Regions from separate parts of the Marinicrinis lubricantis genome, predicted to be linked through region 1. Evidence: riboswitches for the same ligand, from Rfam matches in the RefSeq annotation. Region 1 holds a riboswitch; the other holds the start of a gene.
The links. A riboswitch is a leader RNA that binds a small molecule or an ion and turns the genes downstream of it on or off. The one in region 1 is predicted to bind S-adenosylmethionine.

Region 1 (11,755 bases):
ACGAGCGGTTCGTCGTCGTAACGACAGATGCGTATACAGGGGAACCAGTCTACTTTGAACACCAAGAAGTGAAGCGAATCGATTGCGATATCATGGAGGCGATTAAGGCATCGATGAGTCTGCCATTTATCTCAAAAGCGGTACGGATTGGTGACCAGCTGTTGTTTGACGGCGGAGTTTCGGACCCTATTCCTGTAGAGAAGGCGCTGCAGGACGGGAATCAGAAAGTCGTTGTGGTGCTGACCAAGGATGAAAGCTACCGTATAAAGCCTTTTACGAAGCAGCGCATGGCGAAAATGATTTACCCGAAATATAAAGGTCTGGTTCAGGCGCTGATTCGAAGAGCAGAAGTTTATAATCGGACGATGGACCTCATTCAGCAGCTTGAACAAGAAGGTAAGGTGTTTGTTATACGTCCTTCCCGTAAAGTGGAAGTAGGGCGTATCGACAAAGATCAACCCAAATTGGAGCAATTGTATGAGCAAGGCTATGAAGATGCGAAAAGCCTGAGCGACCAAATGTTGAAGTGGATACACAGCAGCGTCGCTCCTGTGATGAGCAGTTGAATAAGATAACGTCCCCCCCCTTCGATTCCATTTGTGGAGTTGGAGGGGGGTATTTACATGTCAATATTTTGATTTGTTAATAATAACCAATGGATAATTGTTCTATTAACATCTTGTAAAAATATTGGTTGACGTTAAAAACCGCGCATTATATCATAAATCATATACTTCTGCGCCGCTTTAACCCTTTAAATCTTTGGTTCTTTTAGGCGTAAAAAAACAATTTTCATACAAGATGGGGGACGATGTGATGAAAAGAGGACTTATCATCATGATGGTATGTTTCTTGACGGTTTTCTTAGCTGCTTGCGGCGGGGGAAACACAAACAATGCGAACAATGCAGGAAACTCGGCAAACCAGCCTGTTAACGGCACTGCGAATGAAGGTCAGGACGAAACGGTTTATAAAGTAGGCGTCGCCCAACTGCTTGAGCATCCATCCTTGGATTCTTCCCGCGAAGGCTTCATTCAAGCACTGAAAGATGCTGGCATTGAAGAAGGTGTGAATTTAGAGCTTGATTATCAAAATGCGCAGAACGACCCAACGATGAGTGCGACGATTGCACAAAAATTTGCTGGACAAGATTTAGATCTCGTCCTTGGCATCGCGACCCCGATTGCACAGGCGTTGAAGCAGCAAGTAAAAGAGACCCCGGTATTATTTACATCGGTGACCGATCCTTTAGGTGCTGGACTCGTTGAAAATCTTGAGCAGCCTGAGAGCAATGTGACGGGGATGTCTGACACGCATCCTGAAGAAATCGAAGAAATGATGAAATTTATTTCTGAGCAGTTTCCTGAGATTAAAACGATCGGTGTCATTATTAATCAGAGTGAGCAAAACTCTTTAGTCGCCGTGGAGAGAGCGGAGAAAGAGCTGGAAGCCTTGGGCATTAAGCTGGAAAGAGCCAATATTACGAACAGCAGCGAAGTAAAGCAGGCTGCCGATTCGCTGGCCGGTAAAGTCGATGCGTTCTTTACTACGAAGGACAATACAGTCATCTCGGCGTTGGAAGCCATTGTACAGGTAGCGAACGATAAAGACATTCCGATCTTTACAAATGAAAAGGACTCTCTTGCACGGGGTGGCGTTGCTACGTTCAGTGTAGATTATTTTGAAATTGGTTATGCAACGGGTGAAATGGCAGTCGAAATATTGAAGAATGGCAAAGCGCCTTCGGAAGTGCCTGTTCAATTCCCGGAAAATCTTGATCTGGTTGTGAACCTGAAATACGCCAAAGAGCAGGGTGTTGAATTCAGTGATGAGCTGCTGCAGACGCTGAAGCCGGAAAATATCATTGAATAACATCACGGAGAGTGACTGTGTACTGCGGTCACTCTTTACTTCTTAGAAGGAGGAAACTTATGTTTGACGCATTGTTAAATGCATTTAACGGCTCCGTAGAACAAGGATTGCTTTATGCATTCATGGCTCTCGGTGTATATATTTCGTTTCGTATTTTGGACTTTCCCGATTTGACCGTTGACGGAAGCTTTACGACGGGTGCTGCAGTAGCCGCAGTCTTGATGACGAATGGTTATTCGCCTTATATCGCTACTTTCGGAGGATTTTTGGCTGGTTGTGCTGCCGGAGCAGTTACCGGATTATTGCATACGAAAGGGAAAATTAACAATCTGTTGTCTGGTATTTTAATGATGATTGCCTTGTATTCGATTAACCTGAAAATCATGGGTCAAGCGAATACTCCGCTTTTTGGTCAAGATACGATTATTAGTTATATTCCTGAATCAGCACTGATATGGGTAATGGGCGTTGTCGTCATTATCGCGAAGTTGCTTTTGGATTGGTTTCTTCATACAGAAGTCGGCATGGCGCTTCGAGCAACTGGGGATAATCCGAAGATGATCCGCAGCTTTGGAGTAAATACCGATACGACGATTATTACAGGCATCAGCTTGTCTAACGGCCTCGTCGCGTTGTCCGGAGCGCTGGTTGCTCAATACCAAGGCTTCGCCGATCTGCAAATGGGTGTCGGGATGATTGTCATCGGCCTTGCTTCTGTCATTATCGGTGAAGCGCTGTTTGGATTGAAGACGGTATTTCGCACGACCTTGGCCGTGGTGCTTGGCGCGATCGTATATCGTTTCGTATTGGCACTGGCACTGGAATACAATATGGATCCGGCATATATGAAGCTGATTACGGCGTTAATAGTCATCATAGCTTTGACCATACCGAGAATTCGTAAATCGATACAGCAAAAGAAAGTAGCAGCTGAACGCGGCCGTCAATTGAGCAGTACAGCAGGCGACTCGATTCAAAAAGGAGGCGGGATCCGTGCTTAAACTTCAGCAGATTACTAAATTGTTCAATCCGAGCACGCTGGACGAGAAGCTTGCCTTGTCACAAGTGGACCTTGAGCTTCAGCCGGGAGACTTCGTGACCGTAATTGGCAGCAACGGAGCCGGTAAATCGACCCTAATGAATGTGATTTCCGGCGTTTTGCAGCCGGATATTGGAACGGTGGAGATTGACGGCAATAAGGTAAGCACGTTGGGGGAGCACACTCGCAGCCGCTGGATTGGCCGTGTGTTCCAGGATCCTATGGCGGGAACGGCACCGCATATGACGATCGCTGAGAATTTGTCTATTGCCTATTTACGCGGGAGAAGGAGAAAGCTGAGCCTTGGTTTAACATCGCGGAAGAAGGCTTATTTCCAGGAGCAATTGCAGCGAATAGGGATCGGCTTGGAAAATCGTCTGAATGCGAAAGTAGGGCTGCTGTCCGGTGGTGAGCGTCCAGGCACTCAGCCTGCTCATGGCTACCTTTACAGAGCCCAAGATCTTGCTTCTCGATGAACATACAGCAGCACTTGACCCTTCGCGTGCAGAGTTGATTACGGATTTGACGGAGCGGATCGTTAAAGAATTTCAATTAACGACATTAATGGTTACGCATAATATGCAGCAGGCCATTCGATTAGGTAATCGATTGATTATGATGGATAAAGGGAAGATCATTTTAGACGTGCCGCCTGAGAAAAAGAAAAATCTCGGTGTTGATGATCTACTGAAGGAATTTGAATCGATACGGGGCGAAAAATTGGCTGACGAGCGATTAATGCTCGGCTAATGAACCATCGGTCTTGCAGAAAACAGGCAGAAATGCCTGTTTTTTGATTTGTATAATGATACAGAGGTATACTTTGAACTGAATGAGCATGTCATCATTCCACACCACCGAACGAGGAGGATCCTACACATGTATATTGTAACGAATCGAATACGTACAAAGCTGGGTTTTGCGGAGAAAATGGCGCCGAGATTCACTAAGCCTGGACCATTGCAGCAGATGAAAGGGTTCGTCAAGGTTGAAGTGACACTTAGGCAAAATGTAACGGAGCACGATGAGCTTCATGTCAATATGTATTGGGAAACCTTGGAGGACTTTGAGGCCTGGAAGCAAAGCGATGCATTCAGAGAAGCGCATCGAGGAGCAAAATCTCAAAATGAAAATACGGAATCGCCTATGTTGGGGAGTGAAATAGTGATATCTAAAATCGTATCCTCTATTGAGAGGGATACATTATAGAACTCAATACAGTTGAATTCGCATGATGAGACGCACAGCTTGCCTTCATAAAGCAGGCTGTATTTTTTTGCGTTTTTTCGGAGCAGCAACAACTTTATGTGGTTGTAATCCGTTATACTATTGTAATTAAAAAATGAAGAGAAGATGAAGTTGTTGCTGAGAATCCTTGTCATATGATGTGGAAATCTCGATATTTTTGAAAAAAAATGTTGCGGGAAAGTTAAAGAGCGATTAGAATGAGTAGTATTGTTGTTCAAAATAGACAAAAAAAGATCAAGGGAGAGAACCCAAGCATGAAACAATGGCTTCAAAGATTGACCTGGAGAGAGCTCTTTCCTTTAGTTTATATGCTGGCCATTTCAGCTTGCAGTGCGACGTACGGTCTGGTCAACAGCGCGGATCGTCCTATCCATATTATTAAATTCGGAATCGACGACTACATCCCTTTCTGGGAAGCATTTATTATTCCATACATTATATGGGGACCGTTTATCTTTATCAGCCTCGTGTTCATGTGCTTTCTGAATCGAGAAGAGTATTATAAATATATTGTCAATTCCGTGGTTGGGCATATCATTTGTTATATTGTTTATATTAACTATCAAACGCATGTACCTCGTCCCGAGATTACGGACGATACGTTCTTATTGAATCTTGTGAAGTATATATACAGCAACGACTTGCCATACAATTGTTTTCCGAGTATTCATGTGTTGACGACATGGCTTTTGATGAGATCGTTCCAGAAGGTTGCGATGCCGAAACTGCTCCGTCTCGCCATTAATATTTTATGTTATTCCATTTATTTATCTACTTTATTCGTCAAGCAGCACTATATACCGGATCTCATTATTGCGATCATTTTAGGAGAGGCTTTAATTTTCGCTACCAATGCAGCTGCCAGCAAGATCAAGGAAAAAAGAGCTGCAAGAAGCGTGTACTTGGCCAAACAAAAAGCGAAGGGTGCCAATTTACCCGGTTAAACGAAAGGGAAGAGACGCAGTTTTATACTGTGTCTCTTTTTTATAACAAACCATTATTTGGATATGTAAATTAATGCAAATTAATGTCTAATAATGAAATCAGGATAGTTCTTGACGTGCTCTTCTCGATCCGATATACTTCGATCATATGTTGATATTATTTTAACGAATTTCAAATGGATTCTATCTTATCCAGAGCGGCGGAGGGAAAGGCCCTATGATGCCCGGCAACCGGTCTGCATCCTTACTGCAGACGTCTGGTGCCAATTCCTTCAGAACCTTTGGGAACTGAAAGATGAGATAGGCGTGAACTTCAAGGTTACCCTATTTCATGCCTGAAATAGGTTTTTTTGTCGAGAAATGATGACTGATGTAATGTGATTTTCATAGTCTAGAATTCTATAGAGGTGTGTTCGTTGATAAAACTAGAAGGTTTAACCAAAATATATCAAAGCGGGAAGCAGACGCTGAAGGCACTGGATGAACTGGATTTGGACATTGTTCAAGGCGAAATTTTCGGTATTATTGGACATTCCGGAGCTGGCAAGAGTACGTTGATTCGCTGTATCAACTTATTGGAAAAGCCATCCGAAGGCCGTGTATATGTGAATGGGGTCGAGCTAACCGCATTAAAGGGCCGGAAGCTTCAAGCGGAACGACGTAATATCGGGATGATTTTTCAGCACTTTAACTTGCTTTCTTCCGCTACTGTATTTGAGAATATCGCGTTTCCGCTGCGTCTCGTCAAGACGAACCGGAACGAAGTAAAGCGTCGTGTTGAGGAGTTAGCCCAGCTGGTCGGTTTAGAAGCGCACCTATCTAAATACCCTTCCCAGCTGTCTGGAGGACAGAAGCAGCGCGTGGGGATTGCCAGAGCACTTGCTAATCACCCACATGTGCTGCTCTGCGATGAGGCGACATCGGCTCTTGATCCGGAAACGACCAAATCGATTCTTCAGCTTCTGCTGGATATTAACCGAAAATTGAATCTCACCATCGTCCTGATCACGCACGAAATGCAGGTCATCCGAGATATATGTGACCGAGTGGCGGTTATTGATCAAGGGAAAATCGTAGAATCGGGGAAAGTCGTCGACGTGTTCCTGCGTCCGCAGCACCCGGTAACTCGCCAATTCGTTTCACAGGTGAATGATCATGAGGAGGTTCGGAGCTATGCTGAGGGCTCTCTTCTTCACTCGCTCCTGAAAATTTCTTTTAAAGGGGAAACAACTTACCAACCTGTCTTATTCGAGACCATCCGAGATACCGGATTATCCTTCAGCATATTGCAGGGCTCCATTTCCAAAATGAAGGACCTTCCGTATGGTCAGCTGATCATCGAGCTTCATGGCGAGGCAGCTGATGCAGGCAGAACTGCGGAACTGTTGAAGCAGAAGGGATTGGAGGTGGAGGTGCTGTGATGGATTGGTTTCATTCGTCGGATCTGATGAAAGAGGTTCGCTGGGACGAAGTTTGGGAGCAGAGCCAAAATACGCTGCTCATGTTAGGATGGTCCACCTTGTTCACGCTCCTCATTGGACTTCCGTTGGGCGTACTTGTGTTTTTATTTTCGAAAGGTCAATTGTTTTCAAATCAATGGTTTTATTCGATTCTATCATTTGTTATTAATATATTGCGTTCGATCCCATTTATAGTATTGATGGTCATGCTCATTCCTTTTACACGAATGCTGGTCGATACTTCGATAGGCGTGAAAGGTACGATACCGCCGCTTGTCATTGCGGCTGCACCATTTTTTGCAAGACTGGTTGAGACATCATTACGTGAGGTGGATAAAGGTGTCGTCGAAGCCGCACAATCGATGGGAGCTTCACCGCTTCAAATTATTTGGAAGGTGATGCTGCCCGAAGCCCGTCCCGGGATTATAGCGGGGATTACGATTACTGCTGTCACACTCGTATCATATACGGCGATGGCCGGTGCGATCGGCGGGGGCGGTCTGGGTGACTTGGCAATACGCTATGGCTACCAACGTTTCAAACCTGAAGTAATGTATGTCTGTGTTATTCTGTTAGTTGTGCTGGTTCAGATATTGCAGATGTTAGGCGATCGTCTGGTCCGGCATTTTACTAAAAAATAAATATAGATGAAACAAAAGGAGGAAATCATCATGAAAAAAGGATTATTGGCATTACTTTCCTTAGTCCTTGTTTTTGTTCTGGCAGCATGCGGCGGCGGGAACAATAACAACAGCGGTACTTCCGGATCTAACGGGGGAAATGAAGGGGCTGCAACAGAAAATCAAAACAGCAATGAAGCTGAGAACACGGATGCCGCAGAACCGGTAACCATCAAGGTTGGTGCTACGGCGGTTCCTCATGCTGAAATTTTAAAAGAGGTTCAACCGATTTTGGCTGAGCAAGGCATCACCCTGGAAATTCAAGAATTTACAGATTATGTACAGCCGAACGTTCAAGTATATGAAGGTGCATTAGATGCGAACTTCTTCCAGCACCAGCCATACCTGGACCAATTCAATGAGGAGCAAGGCATGGATCTTGTCAATGTCGTTGGAGTTCACGTTGAGCCTTTCGGCGCTTACTCAGAAAAAATCGATTCTATCGATCAGTTGGAAGATGGGGCGAAAGTTGCTATTCCGAATGATGCAACGAACGGCGGACGCGCTCTTCTTCTGCTTCAGGAAAACGGCCTGATTACAATGAAGGAAGATGCCGGAATCGAAGCCACGATCGATGACATTGCGGAAAATCCTAAAAATCTAGAATTTACGGAATTGGAAGCTGCGATGCTGCCTAGGATGCTTCCAGAAGTAGACATGGCATTGATCAATACGAACTACGCTTTAGAAGCTGGTTTAGTACCAACGGAAGATGCACTGTTCATTGAAGGAAGCGATTCTCCATATGTTAATATTTTGGTGGCAAGACCGGATAATAAAGATTCGGATGCTATCCAAAAGCTAGCAGAAGCGCTCAATTCCGAAGCCGTGAAAACATTCATCAATGAGAAGTATCAAGGCGCAGTTGTGCCTGTATTTGAATAATGAGTTCAAGATCATGACATAGTGCGGCGGACCGATTCGGTCCGCCGTTTTTTCTTGATTGTTACAATTGTAGGAAATGGAGTGTAAGCGTGTGTTAAAATATACAGAATGAGGATGTTTTAGAGAAAAGAAGAGGAGGGGAATTAATGGAGCAGATTGCGATCATCTCGGATATTCACGGCAATATGCCAGCTTACGATGCGGTACTAGAAGATATTCAGCGGCGCGGCATAAGACGGATTTTTTGTTTAGGAGATCTTGTCGGCAAAGGGCCTCATTCCGAGCGAGCAGTGGATCGTACTCGCGAGGTCTGCGACATCGTCATAAGAGGAAATTGGGACGATTTTATCGTAAAGCCTCAAACGTCTCCAGAGCTTCAGTGGCACCAGAACCGGCTTGGAGAAGAACGGATGAAATATTTATCTGAGCTGCCATTCTGTTATGATTACTGGATGAGTGGCAGAAGGGTTCGACTTTTTCATGCTTCGCCGCAAAGTGTGTACTGCCGCATACAGCCGTGGGATTCATGGGAGGACAGGCTTACGATGTTCGACAATACGGACAGCACTCCATCCTCCTGTTATGTTGAAGGACCCGACGTTGCGGGTTATGGTGATATTCATCAGGCGTATATGCAGCATATGGATGGAAAAACGTTGTTCAATACCGGCAGTGTCGGCAATCCGTTGGATATGACAAGTGCTTCTTACGTGATTATGGAAGGGGAGTATAAGTGCAGGGAAGCCGCTCCATTCACGATTCAGTTTGCAAGAGTCTCCTATGATATTGAGCTTTCCATTCAGCTCGCAAAAGATGAACGAATGCCCTTGCTTGAACCGTATGCCGCCGAACTTAGAACGGCGGTTTACCGAGGGCTGCAGAGCAAGTCAAAGAGGGAAGGGGAACAAGGATGAAGCTCCAGACGGCTGCGTTTGTTGCGATACGGTTGTTGTCCATTTATTTCGGAATACAGGCGTTATTCTTCCTTGTTCAGCAATGGTTAGGCTATGTTATGATTTCACAAGAGGATCATGAACTGGAACGTTATTTGCTGCTCCAGCTGATTCCTGGAATTTTCATGATCGGTGTATCGTTATTGTTGTGGCTTCTCGCTAAACCGTTAGCTTATAAATTAGTTCCGGCAAAAGAGGACGAAGTGGAAAAAATAGAAATGAATGGGCTGTATCCCCTAAGTTTAATGATCGTTGGGCTGGTCATGCTGGTGAGCGGCTTGCCGGAGCTGATTTCCAGTTTGATTTCAATCGTTGCAGAAAGAGATCTGGATCCATTCCGCATTGGAAATGAAGGGTTGGCGGATGAGTTGATTAGTGCGGGTTTAAAGACCGTGATTTCCCTTGCAATCATATTGTACGCTAGACCGCTGACTCGCTTAGTTTCCCAAAAACAATGTAAGGAATGAAGTCAAATGAAGCTCTGATGTGATATAATAGTGTGAAGTGATAAAAATTCGGATGGTTGAAGATTAACAACAGGAGGAAGCTTTATGATCGTGAAAACACAGCAAGATATTGACGGGTTAAAAAAAATTGGGCGTATCGTTGCCCTCACCATACAGGAAATGAAGAAGCATGCCGTAGCCGGAATATCGACGCGTGAGCTGGATGAGATCGGGGAACGTTTTCTGAATGAGCATGGAGCGAAATCTGCACCGAAAGTGACTTATGATTTTCCAGGTGCAACCTGCATCAGTGTGAATCAAGAGGTGGCACATGGAATACCCGGGGACCGGATCCTGAAGGCTGGTGATTTGGTCAATATTGATGTTTCCGCAGAATTCGACGGTTATTACGGTGATTCGGGATATTCGTTCGTCTTGTCTCCAGGGAACTCTGAAATTGTAAAGCTGTGTGATTATACGCAGCAAACGATGATGAAGGTTATACGCTCCATTAAAGCAGGGACGAAGTTGAATGAGGTTGGACGATTGATCGAACAGGAAGCTCACAAGGGTGGTTATAACGTGATTCAAAATTTGTGCAGTCACGGCATTGGAAAGTCACTGCATGAAGAGCCTCAGCAAATTGTCCATTATTATGATCCCCATGAAAAGCGCCGCTTTAAACAAGGGCAGGTTGTAACGATTGAGCCATTCTTATCCACCGGAGCGGATTACGTAATTGAAATGCCGGATGGCTGGACGTTAAAGCTGCCGGATCAAAGCTTTGTCGCTCAATTCGAGCATACGATCATCATTACAGAGGATGAGCCGATTATTACGACGTCAGCGGATTAGAATCGATCAGGCAGGGACATCCTGCCTGAAAAAATGTTTTGGTATTTGATATAACCATAGCCCAGCTATAAGGAGAGAGTAGTGATGGATGAGAAGCAGTTAACGGAATTGAATGTCGATGACCAGAGTGTAAAACGGGAAACACCAAAAATCTGGAAGGAAGTTAAGGAATGGGTCATCTCGATTGCCGCCGCCTTCATCATTGCTATCCTGATTCAAAATTACGCCGTGGCACAAACACAAGTCGAACAAGATTCGATGCAAAACACGTTGTTCGAAGGCCAGCGATTAATAGAGGACAAAATTACATATTATTTCCAAAATCCAAAACAGGGTGATGTTGTCATAATCAGCGGTTCGGAGTATGAGCATCGATTAGTGAAGCGAGTAATCGGCTTGCCTGGCGACGTGATTGATATGAAGGATGGAAACGTATATGTAAATGACGAGCAGCTGGAAGAGCCGTATGCCAAAGGCGTTACGTATCCGAATGGAATGACAGTTCCATACACTGTGCCGAAAGATCATTATTTCGTGTTGGGTGACAATCGGCAAATTAGCTTGGACAGCCGAGCGCTGGGTCCGATTCATGAGGATGATATTGAAGGGAGAGTTATATTTCGAATATGGCCGCTCAGCGAATTTGGTAGTATTGATTGAATAATTTCATAATCATATCCGATCAACATAACAACAGAAGGTGAAAATGTGAGCTTGATGTATATGCTGTTTGCCGTCATTGGAGGTATATGCATTGCCGTTCAGGCAGGCGTTAATGGGATGATGGGCAAGCAGGTTGGTTCGATCGAAGCGTCATTCGTATCTTTTTTAATCGGTACGGTGGCACTTTTTCTATGTATGATCTTTTTAGGAAAAGGCAATCCGCTGCATGTGTTGAATCTGCCCAAATGGCAGCTGACTGGGGGCTTGCTGGGAGCGGTATACGTGTTTATCAGTGTAACGATGACTCCGAAGCTCGGTGTAGCAACGACGATTCTAGCGATTATTTTCGGTCAAATGGCCGCCAGTACATTGATTGATCACTACGGATTGATTAGCGGGAAACATATACCAATCGATTGGCGCCGTGCGGCAGGACTTGTCTGCCTAGGAGCGGCATTGATATTGTTTTATAAAAAATAAATGGCTTCCTGAGCGACAGCATCCCCTGACGAATAGGGGATGTTTGCTTTTTTCGGTTCATTGCACCGGAATGATGAATACCATGGCTACTTCTTATATGGAGGGGAATGGCTCATGAGATTGAATGCATCTTTGAAACCAAAGAAACGTTCGCCTTTTCGTATCAGGTTGGGGAAGATGTATTACACATGGAAGAGATACCTGCATTGGTACACAGGAGGAAACCGATA
Region 2 (11,755 bases), on a different contig from region 1:
CCATTCCACCTATAATTGGTTAATGAATAAAGTCGCAAGACCAAAGTAAACAAACAGTGAAAATAAATCGTTCAATGTTGTAATAAGAGGTCCTGAGGCGATGGCAGGATCGATCTTTAGTTTATAAAGCAGCAGGGGAATTAGTGTTCCAGCGAGCGTGCCGATTACCAGCGTTAGCAGAAGGGAAAGACTGACGACAAAACTAAGCATGACGCTCCCTTGCCAAATGTAAGCAATGATGCCGATGAGTATCCCGCAAATAAGGCCTAAGACAAGCCCTACTCCGAAATCTCTGGAGATGAGTCTGATCAGCGCTCCTTTATGGAGCCGCTCTGTTCCAAGTCCTCGAATGACGATAGCTAACGATTGTGTTCCCGTATTTCCTGTCATGCCAGCGATCATGGGCATGAAGAAGGTGAGCGCTACGACGCGTTCCAGCGTTTCTTCGAATCTGGCGATCATGCTTCCGGACAGCATGCCAAGCAGCAGAAGAAGCAGCAGCCAGGGCAATCGTCTGGCTGACGCTGAAATCACGCTCGTCTGAAAATCGATCCCTTTCTTACCGGCTCCTGTTGCGGAGAGCTTCTGTATATCTTCAGCCGCTTCATGAACGATGACGTCGATCACATCATCGACCGTTACGATCCCCAGCAAATGCTTGTCGCTATCAACAACCGGGACAGATATGAAATTGTACCTTTCAATCGTACGTGCAACTTCCTCCTGATCGGTGTCGACATGAACACTAATGACACGTCTATACATGATTTCATCAATACGGTCGTCAAGATGGGCCAGCAGCAGATCACGGTACGAAACAACGCCAACCAAAACCTTGTTTTCGTCAAGGACATACATATAGAACAAATTTTCCGCATAGGCTGCAAAAGCTTTCAGCTTATCGACCGCTTCGCGAACCGTATAATGGTTTCGTATCCAGACGAATCGGTTCGTCATTATACCGCCGGCAGTTTCCGGATCATATTTCATTAAATGCTGTACGTATTCCGACTCTTCCTTCTGCATGGAAGAAAGAAAAGCCTCCATTTCTTTAAACGACAGTTCCTTCAATAGATCGGCCAAGTCGTCATTGTCCATCCGGTCCAGCACATCGGGCGAACGTTCAAAGCCAATATAATGCAGAACCTCCATCTGGAGTTCAAGATCGAGCTCTTGTATCATCATGGCCAGCTGTCTCGAGTCAAGTTGAAGTACAAATTTAGGTTTGGATGGAGCAGGAAGCAGTTCATAAATTTCCGCAAAGTCGAATGGCTGCAGCTCACCCAGCAGCGCATGAAGCTCCTTAAGCTTGGATTGCTCCAGCAATTGGTGGATTTCGAATACGATGGTATCGGTATGGGCTGTCGTATGCATTGTAATCACCTTTTTGTTTGTCATCTGGAATGATGAGGTTTGGTGTCCGGTATGACTTACTCGTCGCGTGAAGCGTTTATTTTATTCTTGACGCAGCGGCTTTCTTTGATTACAGTAGTATTAACCGAATAATCGTTTCGAACTCTTATCAAGAGCAGGTGGAGGGACTAGCCCGATGATACCCGGCAACCGACATTTTCGTGAAAGCGTAAATGCACGGTGCTAAATCTTGCAGGGGCGTGATATGCGTTTCTGAGAGATGAGAGAGGCCATTGAACGGAACAAATAAGTGGACCTTTCTTGCTTTTAATGTAAGAAGGTTTTTTTATTTTTTACCGGGCTCTTATAAGAGTATGAGCTTCTAACGAAATTGACTATACACAAGAAGGAGTTGGACCGTATGCCGATTAAGATTCCAGATAAATTACCGGCGAAGGAAGTACTGGCGGAGGAAAATATATTCGTGATGGATGAAACCGCTGCAATGCGGCAGGACATTCGTCCGCTTCGAATCGCATTGGTCAATCTGATGCCTACCAAAATTACGACGGAAAATCAGCTTCTTCGTTTAATCGGCAATACGCCGCTTCAGGTCGATCCGGTTTTAGTGCGTACGAAGAGCTATAATTCCAAAAACACGTCTGCCGAGCATTTAGAGCAGTTTTATCAAACGTTCGAAGATATTAAGGATGAGAAGTTTGATGGGATGATTATTACAGGCGCTCCGGTGGAAACGATGCCGTTCGAGGAAGTGAACTATTGGAAGGAACTGGAGCAAATTATGGAGTGGTCGAAGACGAATGTCACATCCACCCTACATATTTGCTGGGGTGCACAAGCAGGTATGTATTATCACTATGGAATTAACAAGTACGATACAGAACAAAAAATATTCGGTGTATTTCCGCATACGATCAATAAGCTGAATGTGAAGCTTCTTCGAGGGTTCGACGAGGTGTTTTACGTCCCGCAATCCCGTCATACGGAAGTAAGAAAAGAGGATATTGAACGAGTCGAGGAGCTTGAGATTTTATCCGAATCGGATGAAGCCGGCGTTTATATTGCTGCCACTCGAGACGGTAAACAGATTTTCGTTACAGGACATTCCGAGTATGATGCAGAGACCTTAAAATGGGAATATGAACGGGATCTGCAAAAAGGAATGGATATTCAAATTCCGAAAAACTATTTTCCGAATGATGATCCGAATAGGTACCCCCGGGTGACATGGCGGGCCCATGCGAATTTGCTGTTTTCGAATTGGCTGAATTATTATGTATATCAGGTAACTCCTTATGAGTGGGGTGCACCGGGACAGCATGCAGGAATAAAGGCTTGATTGGATAAAATGCTGAAGAGAAAGGTACAAAGAGGGACGGTGCCGCCTTCTGCGGCGCTGCGTACCCGTACCTGAGATGATTCAAATTAAATTATTTCGAGGGAGAGAAACTCATGAAGATTGAAAGCCGTTTAGCACAGATCGGTTCCCGCTCCGAATCGACGACGGGAGCTGTCAATTTTCCGATATTTCAGTCTACCGCATTCCGTCATCCGAAGCTGGGTCAGAGCACCGGCTTTGATTACATACGGACGAAGAGTCCGACTCGCCAAGTTCTGGAGGATGCTATCGCAGACTTAGAATCCGGGGACCGCGGGTTTGCCTGCAGTTCCGGCATGGCCGCACTGCAAACGATTTTTGCCTTGTTCTCCCAGGGAGACCATCTGCTCGTATCCCTGGATCTATACGGAGGAACATACCGCTTGTTGGAACGGATCATGAGCCGTTTCGGCGTCAGTTCCTCGTATGTGGATACGGACAGCATTGAGGAGATGGAGCAGCTTTTACAGCCGACCACCAAAGCGATCGTTATTGAAACTCCTACGAATCCGCTGATGATGATTACCGACATTCGGAAAGTCAGCGAATGGGCGAAATCAAAAGGGCTGCTCGTCATCGTCGACAATACGCTGCTGAGTCCTTTCTTTCAACGTCCCATTGAGCTTGGTGCCGATATTGTCATTCACAGTGCGACCAAATATTTAGGCGGACATAACGACGTATTGGCTGGTCTGATTGTGACGAAAGGAGAAGCATTGTCTGAGGAAATGGCATTCCTTCATAACTCGATCGGAGCCGTACTTGCGCCGCAGGACAGTTATTTGCTCATGCGTGGTATGAAGACATTGGCACTTCGCATGGAGCGTCATCAATACAATGCGACTCGCGTAGCAGAGTGGCTGGATGCCCACGATCTGGTGGATGCAGTCTACTATCCTGCGCTTCCAAGCCATCCAGGTCATGATGTTCAAAATCGTCAATCATCCGGCAACACGGGGATTCTATCGTTCAAAATGAAGGATGCGCGTACAGTTGAGCCCATTCTGAGACATATCCAGCTCATTGCTTTTGCAGAAAGTCTCGGAGGTGTTGAATCGCTGATGACGTATCCGGCCGTGCAAACTCATGCCGATATTCCAGAGGAAATTCGTCGTAAAATCGGCGTCGATGATCGTCTTTTACGTTTCTCGGTTGGCATTGAGCATGCAGAGGATCTCATATTGGATCTTGATCGTGCATTTGAAGCATCCAGACAAGAATTAGGTTTGTAGTGTAGTACAAACAAGAATAGCTCCAAATACGTATGTATGGACTGCATCTTGAAGCAGTCCATATTGTTTTCATTTTTTGCCTGGCTACGGTACGTGAAAATGTTGGTGTAGTATGCTAAGATTCATAGATAGGTGTATTTCATATAAGGGAGATGGGGCCATGAGCCGGATCGATCATATACTAGAGCGGGCCGTGCGTGGTGAACGTTTGAGTCTAGAAGATGGGGTTGCTTTATTCGAATCGGATGAACTAGAGAAAATAGGATGGGCCGCGAATGAGGTTATGAAAAAATTCCATCCCGATCCGATTGCCACTTTCGTTGTCGGAAGAAATATTAATTATACGAACATATGCAATGTATTTTGCCGGTTTTGCGCTTTTTACCGCAGACAGGGCTCTGAGGAAGGTTATGTGCTTCCGAATGAGACGATTTTGCAAAAGATACAGGAGCTTGTCGATGTAGGCGGAACAGAAGTGCTTATGCAGGGAGGCGTTAATCCTGACCTTCCGTTCGAATATTATTTGAATCTGCTCCGAGAAATTAAACGTCATTTCAACGTACATATGCACTCGCTGTCTACCGTTGAAATCAGGGAAATGAAGAAACTTTCTGGACTGGAGACATACGATGAGGTGCTCCGTCAGCTGCATGAAGCCGGATTGGACTCGCTGCCGGGTGCAGGTGCAGAAATGCTGGTTGATCGAATTCGCAATAAAATCAGCAAGTTGAAGGGCTCTTGGACGGAATGGATTGATATTATGAAGGCCGCTCACCGAGTCGGCATGTCAACTACGGCGACGATGGTCATCGGCTTCGGAGAGACCTTCGAAGAACGGGTGCTGCACATGCTGCGGATTCGCGATGCGCAGGACGAGTGCATTCAGAATCAGCTGCCGTCTCCGGGTTTTCTGGCTTATATCGTTTGGACCTTCCAGCCGGATAATACCAATTTGAAAGCGGAGCGCGTTTCGAACGAGGAGTACTTAAAGACGCTGGCAATCAGCCGTCTGATGGTGGACAACGTTCGAAATTTCCAAACCTCATGGGTAACGATGGGGGCTGAGATCGGTAAGAAGTCGCTGGAATTCGGCTGCAATGATTTCGGCAGCACCATGATGGAAGAGAATGTCGTCTCTGCTGCGGCATGCACACACAAAGTCAATATCGATCTCATTTTGCAGTTGATCCGTGAAGCGGGCAAAACACCGGTTCAAAGAGACACGTATTATAACCATCTGCGTGTTTTCCAGCCGGGCGAGCATGCGGATAAAGATTTCATTTTGCAAAATTAAATCGGCTTATCATTGAAAGGACCGGGGGTACGCTTACCGGTCCTTTTTCTTCATTCGGTTTCCAATTGTTTAATTGTATATATGCACGAATGCGCCCATATACTTTTAGTAGCCTTAGAAAGGAGTGGGCATATGGAGCTATTTACTTTTTTGTTCACAGAGAAGTGGATGGACGATGCGGAAACATTTTTGAGGATGGCCAAGAGTCATTTTAAACATAAATACAGTGCGAAGGAAGTTCAGACACAGCTCAAAAAATACAAGGAACGGACCGAAGTGATTGTAAAATATAAAGCGTCAGAGGAAGGCATAGAGTCATTTATTCAGCGGCTTAGCTGGTGTGTCTCCGATTATGTCGTCTCTCGGCTTGAGCCTTACATGATGGAGCAGCTGATCCGTCTGGAGAGCGGCTATGAAGATGAGCAGGATATTGAGGAAATGAAGAAATACAGCCGGCATTTGCTTTATGAGCAAGGTGAAACCGAGGAAGACCGTATGCATGCTCTAAACAGCAGAAAGGCCAAAATCGCCGAAGAATCAGCTGAATACCTGCGTGAACACAGGTACTTACATATTCTCGGATGGATTCGATTTAGGGCTTACCAGTATCGAGACCAACTGAAGGATGTTGTTGAATATGCTGTGGACGAATTTGTGATGGAGAGGCAGTATCAGGACTTTATCAATTTGCTGAAATATTTCGTTTACGTGCAGGAAGCCAAAATTCCGCTTGTGCATCTTGTGCATAAAGGCAATTACGATTTCGTTGTGTTGGATGAAAATTTGGAGCCGATCAAAGCAAAGCAAATTGAAAGCATGGTCGTGGAAATGCTGGATCAGGATTTGAACTATGAGGATATGATTGTCAGTACGCTCATTAATGTATCCCCGCAAATGATCTACATTCATACGAAGGAGCCTGAACTGCAGGTCATTAAGACGATTCAGCAAATATTCGAAAAACGGGCAGTACTGTGTCAGGAAAATGTATTGGATACGGAGCCTTTGGCCCCCAAACCGCTGCAGCTGCATTAATCAAGTGCGCTCTTGACAATGAAATGAAAGGGGCTATAATAATAGCCAAGTCCATTTTTTTAGAAAATGCGAAGACCAAAGACATGAATATCTGAGCTAGAGCGTGTCAGAGAGAGGAGCCGAAGGCTGAAAGTTCCTTACGTTACATCAGATATTTACCCCTTTGCAGCTGTGATACGGAACATGGAAGCTTCCATCAGTATGTATCGCCGGGTCATTCCCGTTACCGAATTACGAGGATCACACTTTAAGCACCGGTTACCTTTACCGGTCGTTGATTGAAGTAGGGTGGAACCACGGGTACAAACGCCCGTCCCTTTTATAGGGACAGGCGTTTTTTTGTTTTTGCGCAGTCATTTCACATGAAAACGAGAATGAAAGTGAGGAAATATCCATGTCGATTCAAGTAACTTTTCCAAATGGCGCAGTAAAGCCGTTTGAACGCGGGGTTTCCATTGAGGAGATAGCCGGCTCAATCAGCAGCAGCCTGAAAAAGAACGCTATCGCAGGTAAAGTCAATGGGAAGGTTGTTGATTTGTACTACACACTGGAGGACGACGCCGCAGTCGAGATCGTAACGCCCGAATCACCAGAGGGCATCGAGGTGATCCGTCACAGTACGGCGCACTTGATGGCGCAAGCAATTAAAAGAATTTATGGACAGAAGGGCGTGAAGCTTGGAATCGGTCCGGTCATTGAAGATGGCTTTTATTATGATATCGATTTAGAACAATCGCTCACTCCGGAAGATCTGGAAAAAATCGAAAAAGTGATGGCTGAAATCGTGAAAGAAAACCTTCCAATTCGCCGCCGTGAGGTAAGCCGGGAAGAAGCGCTCGCCATTTATCGAGAGCTGGATGATCATTTGAAGTTAGAACTGATTAACGATCTGCCTGAGGATTCCGTCATTACGATTTATGATCAGGGCGAATTTTTCGACTTGTGCCGCGGACCTCACGTTCCATCAACCGGTAAGCTGAAGGTATTCAAGCTGCTGAATCTGGCAGGAGCATACTGGCGCGGTGATTCGAATAATAAAATGCTGCAGCGTATATACGGAACGGCCTTCAATAAGAAATCTGAGCTGGATGAGCATCTGGTATTGCTTGAGGAAGCGAAGAAACGGGATCATCGTAAGCTGGGTAAAGATCTGAAAATGTTCACTTTCACAAAGGAAGTGGGTCAAGGTCTTCCAATCTGGCTGCCGAAAGGTGCCAAGCTGCGTCGCATTTTAGAGCGTTATATTGTGGAGAAAGAAGAAAAACTCGGTTACAGTCATGTCTATACCCCAGTAATGGCGAATGTCGAGCTGTATAAAATTTCGGGACACTGGGATCATTACCAAGAAGATATGTTCCCAACCATGGTGATGGATAATGAGGAATTGGTTCTTCGCCCCATGAACTGCCCGCATCACATGATGGTCTATAAATCGGATATGCACAGTTACCGCGAGTTGCCGATTCGGATTGCCGAAGTGGCGAATCAATATCGGTACGAGATGTCCGGAGCACTGACCGGTCTTCACCGCGTCCGCGGAATGACGTTGAACGACGCGCACATCTTCTGCCGTCCGGATCAAATTAAAGACGAATTTGCCCGGGTCGTACAATTGATTCAAGAGGTATACAAAGACTTCGGAATTACGGATTACAGATTCCGCTTGTCATACCGCGATCCGGAAGATACCGAAAAGTATTATCAAGACGATGAAATGTGGGAAATGTCCCAGCGCATGCTGAAGGAAGTTGTGGAAGAGATGGGACTGCCATATTATGAAGCCGAAGGCGAAGCAGCTTTCTACGGTCCGAAGTTAGACGTTCAGATCAAGACGGCTCTCAAGAAAGAAGAGACCTTGTCTACTGCACAGCTTGATTTCCTGCTTCCAGAGCGCTTCCAGTTGGAATATGTCGGTGAAGATGGAGCCAAGCACCGTCCGGTGGTTATTCACCGAGGTATTATCAGTACGATGGAACGAATGACGGCATTTTTATTGGAAAACTTCGCAGGTGCTTTGCCGGTTTGGCTTTCTCCGGTGCAAGCAAAAGTGCTGCCGGTTTCGGGCGCCTTTGACGATTATGCAGCAGAGGTTACCCGAAAGTTGAAAGAAAGCGGAATTCGGGCAGAGGCGGATCTTCGGAACGAGAAGCTTGGCTATAAGATTCGTGAGGCGCAGCTGGAGAAAATTCCGTTCATGCTCGTTGTTGGTGAGAATGAACAGCAGGCAGGCGGCGTATCGGTTCGAAAAAGAGGAGAAGGCGATATCGGCATGCAGTCTGTGGATCAATTCATCCAACAAGTTTTGGATGCCGTCGGTGATCGTCGTTACTAAAAATATCTAGATGGAATCAGATTCCAAAGATTGAAGTTCCTTCATTTAACGCGCGAATAATCAGAACTGTTGATGGAAACCCTTTTTACTAGGGAGGGTTTCCATCATGTCAAGTTCCATACGCAGTGCAAACAAGTGGGTCAGCTTGCTGATGCTGGCCGTCTTATGGACGACACTTGGCCGCATGGAGAGGGACCCGTATGATCAGTCCCAATCCAGTCAGGATGTACTGCAGCGGCAGCAGCAGGCTGCCACCTTGAATCAGCATTCTGTCAGATCGGATTACTATTCGAAAATCCTTCTGGCGAATTCTAATCTTGCCAAATCCCATCCACCAGAGGTGAATACGGTCAAGATGTCGAATGCGTCATACCAGCAAACCATCAAACCAATAAAACCCGTTTCGCAAATGACACACGAAGAGTTGATGCAGCATTACAGAGCTGTAGAGGTCATTGCAACGGGCTATTCTGCAGGCGTAGAATCGACAGGAAAAGATCCGGATCACCCTTCGTATGGCATTACTTATTCAGGAGTCAAGGTGAAAAGAGATAAAGAGACCATTTCGACAATTGCTGCGGATCTTAGTGTGTTTCCTCTTGGAACCGTACTGTGGATTCCAGGATACGGATATGGGATTGTGGCTGATATCGGATCGGCGATCAAGGGACATAAAATTGATTTATATTTCCAAAGCAAGGATGCCGTATATAAAGAATGGGGCAAAAAACAGCTTCAGGTTTACATCATCGAAGAAGGCGAAGGAAAGCTGACGGAGGAGATGTTCCGTCAAAAAAATGAGACTTACCGAATTATTTAATATAGAACAAGTTAGACTTGAGCCGCTGTCATATGACGGCGGTTTTTTGCGTTTGTAAAATCAAAAGAAATGAAAATAGTGTCGAATCATGACTAATTAAGTGAAAATTGAACTTTTTACATAAAAAAGATGTTAATATCAACGTATAGAGTTAATTTTAGTTAAGATTTGTTAACTCGGACGGGCTGCTAATGCGTTTTTCGCCATCTCATAAGGATGCAATGGGGGATCAAGAATGATGGATGATAGGCGGAGTGCGGATAATCAAGACGATGAGCGAAAGTGGTTGGAGGAAGTGTATCGGCAGATGTTTTTCGTTGCCTACTCGCGGATGAAAAACAAGGCAGATGCTTTAGATGTGGTTCAAGAGTCATGGGTTCGCATATTAAGCAAGATGAATTCTCTTCGTGAACCGCATAAATTGATTCCTTGGGCGAAAACCATTGTGAATCATACCGCCTTGAATATCATCAAGCGAAAGATGCTGGAGCGGGGCAAATACGAAGATTATGCTGTGAAAAACCATTTGCTTCGAATGACGCTTCGGGAAGAAGAATTAGCTTCTGAGGTGAAGGGGCAGTTAGACCATTTGGAGGACGACATGCAGGCCCTGATTGTATATAAATATTTTTATGGTTATAAGGATCATGAAATAGCGGATGCTTTGCAGCTGCCTGTAGGCACGGTGAAAATCAGAATTCATCGATGTCGTGAAAAATTGAAGAGGATGCTCGAAGGCGAACAAGATTCTCCAAAGAAGAAAAGTACATAAAAATCGCCGCTTCCATCCATAATATTTATGGGAATGAGTCGCATCATTCCAGTAAATAAGATGGGGAGGTGAAAAACATGGCGAAAAACAACAAAAATCAAAACAACCAACAACAAAAATATAACGCTGAGTTTGCAGAGGAAGTAACAGCAAAAAATGCTGCTGCGAATGCAAATCAAGCAAGCCAAAAGGCTGAAAAGTAATGACGATCGACCGGCTGAAATTCACGTTTCAGCTCCAATAGTGATGAGAACTGGGAACTGCCTGTCCGCTTGGACAGGCGGTTCTTTGTTTTAAGTCATGTATATCTCGGTCTGCAGACCGAGATCAGCTTCCATCCCCCGAAGCTTTTCATGAGGCAGGACATACAGTAAACTAATAGCATGAACTTGAACTGCGAGGGATGACCATGAACGGTTTTTTCAATCGAATGTTTTGGGGGATGCTCCTCATTACCGCCGGCGTGCTTTTTTTCCTTGATCAGATGGGTACGATTTCAGTTGATCTCGGGGAAATTATTGCAACGTATTGGCCGCTCATTATTATTTATTTTTCACTAAAGGGACTATTCATCCATCACAAAGGAGACGGCTGGTCCGGATCCATGATATGGAATTTGTTCGGGATTGCGATAGGTGTTTATTTTCTGGGCAGAAACCTCGATTTTATTGACATCGAATTTGATGAAATATTCCCGTATATCATTCCTGTACTGCTGATTATTTTTGGACTCAGCATTATTCTGTCTCCTAAAAAAAAGACGAATCATTGGGCACAGTGGAATGGAGCACCGGAAGATACATGGCATAAAGAAACGGGCGGCATGGATAAGTCGGAATGGAAACAGCATAAGCATGAAATGAAGCAGAAGTGGAAGGTCGCCAGAGATGAATTGAAAAAAGACAAGAAAATGACGGACGAAGAACTGAAAGAAGAAATGAAGAGAAAATTAGACGAAATGGAGCGGATGGCGCACAATATGACGCCGCCGGAACCAAGTCCAGAATGGGAAGAACCGTTCAAGACCGTTCAGAAGGCACCAGCAAACCAGAATAATTTTATTGGGGATTTTATGCTGGGAAGCGACTATTTCGAGCTGGTTCCAATGAATATCTCGCATTTTATCGGCGATACCTTCATTGATTTAACCAAGGCGCATATTCCATATGGCGAGACAAAAATGAACATCTCTTCCTTTATCGGTGATGTGAAAATTTTCGTTCCATACGACGCTGATTTAGAAATTCGCGTGACATCTTCATCTTTTCTCGGGGATATGCACATTATGGAGAAGCGAGAAGGCGGAATATTTAAAAATGTAAATTACACACCGGACACCTATCAGGAAGCCGGCAAAAAAATTCGGATCGTCACCAGCATGTTCATCGGAGATGTGAAAATTCAGCGGGTAGGTTAACCATATGGTCATATTAAAGAAGCTTCGTCAAGTGAAATGGCAGCTGCTGGTCTATTTCCTTATCGCCGGTGCTGCAAGCGCAGGTGGAATGGCCGCCGTGA

Region 2: it holds a riboswitch for S-adenosylmethionine, as region 1 does, so the genes downstream of both, metA (homoserine O-acetyltransferase MetA) here and ACFPXP_RS05180 (methionine ABC transporter ATP-binding protein) in region 1, are expected to answer to the same signal.

The regions. Positions count from the first base shown of each region.
Region 1 covers NZ_JBHSQV010000032.1:32,047-43,801, reverse strand. Annotated here, with positions in the region: gene ACFPXP_RS05210 (patatin-like phospholipase family protein) at 1-566, shown strand, start outside; gene ACFPXP_RS05205 (ABC transporter substrate-binding protein) at 817-1,872, shown strand; gene ACFPXP_RS05200 (ABC transporter permease) at 1,932-2,873, shown strand; partial or broken gene ACFPXP_RS05195 (ABC transporter ATP-binding protein) at 2,866-3,661, shown strand; gene ACFPXP_RS05190 (heme oxygenase) at 3,791-4,120, shown strand; gene ACFPXP_RS05185 (phosphatase PAP2 family protein) at 4,414-5,103, shown strand; SAM riboswitch class I at 5,289-5,405, shown strand; gene ACFPXP_RS05180 (methionine ABC transporter ATP-binding protein) at 5,520-6,524, shown strand; gene ACFPXP_RS05175 (methionine ABC transporter permease) at 6,524-7,204, shown strand; gene ACFPXP_RS05170 (MetQ/NlpA family ABC transporter substrate-binding protein) at 7,235-8,128, shown strand; gene ACFPXP_RS05165 (metallophosphoesterase family protein) at 8,275-9,042, shown strand; gene ACFPXP_RS05160 (hypothetical protein) at 9,039-9,548, shown strand; gene map (type I methionyl aminopeptidase) at 9,633-10,382, shown strand; gene lepB (signal peptidase I) at 10,467-11,042, shown strand; gene ACFPXP_RS05145 (DMT family transporter) at 11,100-11,525, shown strand; gene ACFPXP_RS05140 (VanW family protein) at 11,640-11,755, shown strand, end outside.
Region 2 covers NZ_JBHSQV010000034.1:55,917-67,671, forward strand. Annotated here, with positions in the region: gene mgtE (magnesium transporter) at 10-1,374, opposite strand; SAM riboswitch class I at 1,517-1,640, shown strand; gene metA (homoserine O-acetyltransferase MetA) at 1,775-2,713, shown strand; gene ACFPXP_RS05905 (PLP-dependent transferase) at 2,827-3,984, shown strand; gene mqnC (cyclic dehypoxanthinyl futalosine synthase) at 4,145-5,278, shown strand; gene ACFPXP_RS05915 (putative sporulation protein YtxC) at 5,411-6,313, shown strand; gene thrS (threonine--tRNA ligase) at 6,708-8,645, shown strand; gene ACFPXP_RS05925 (3D domain-containing protein) at 8,752-9,465, shown strand; gene ACFPXP_RS05930 (RNA polymerase sigma factor) at 9,701-10,237, shown strand; gene ACFPXP_RS05935 (hypothetical protein) at 10,315-10,440, shown strand; gene liaF (cell wall-active antibiotics response protein LiaF) at 10,647-11,654, shown strand; gene ACFPXP_RS05945 (HAMP domain-containing sensor histidine kinase) at 11,659-11,755, shown strand, end outside.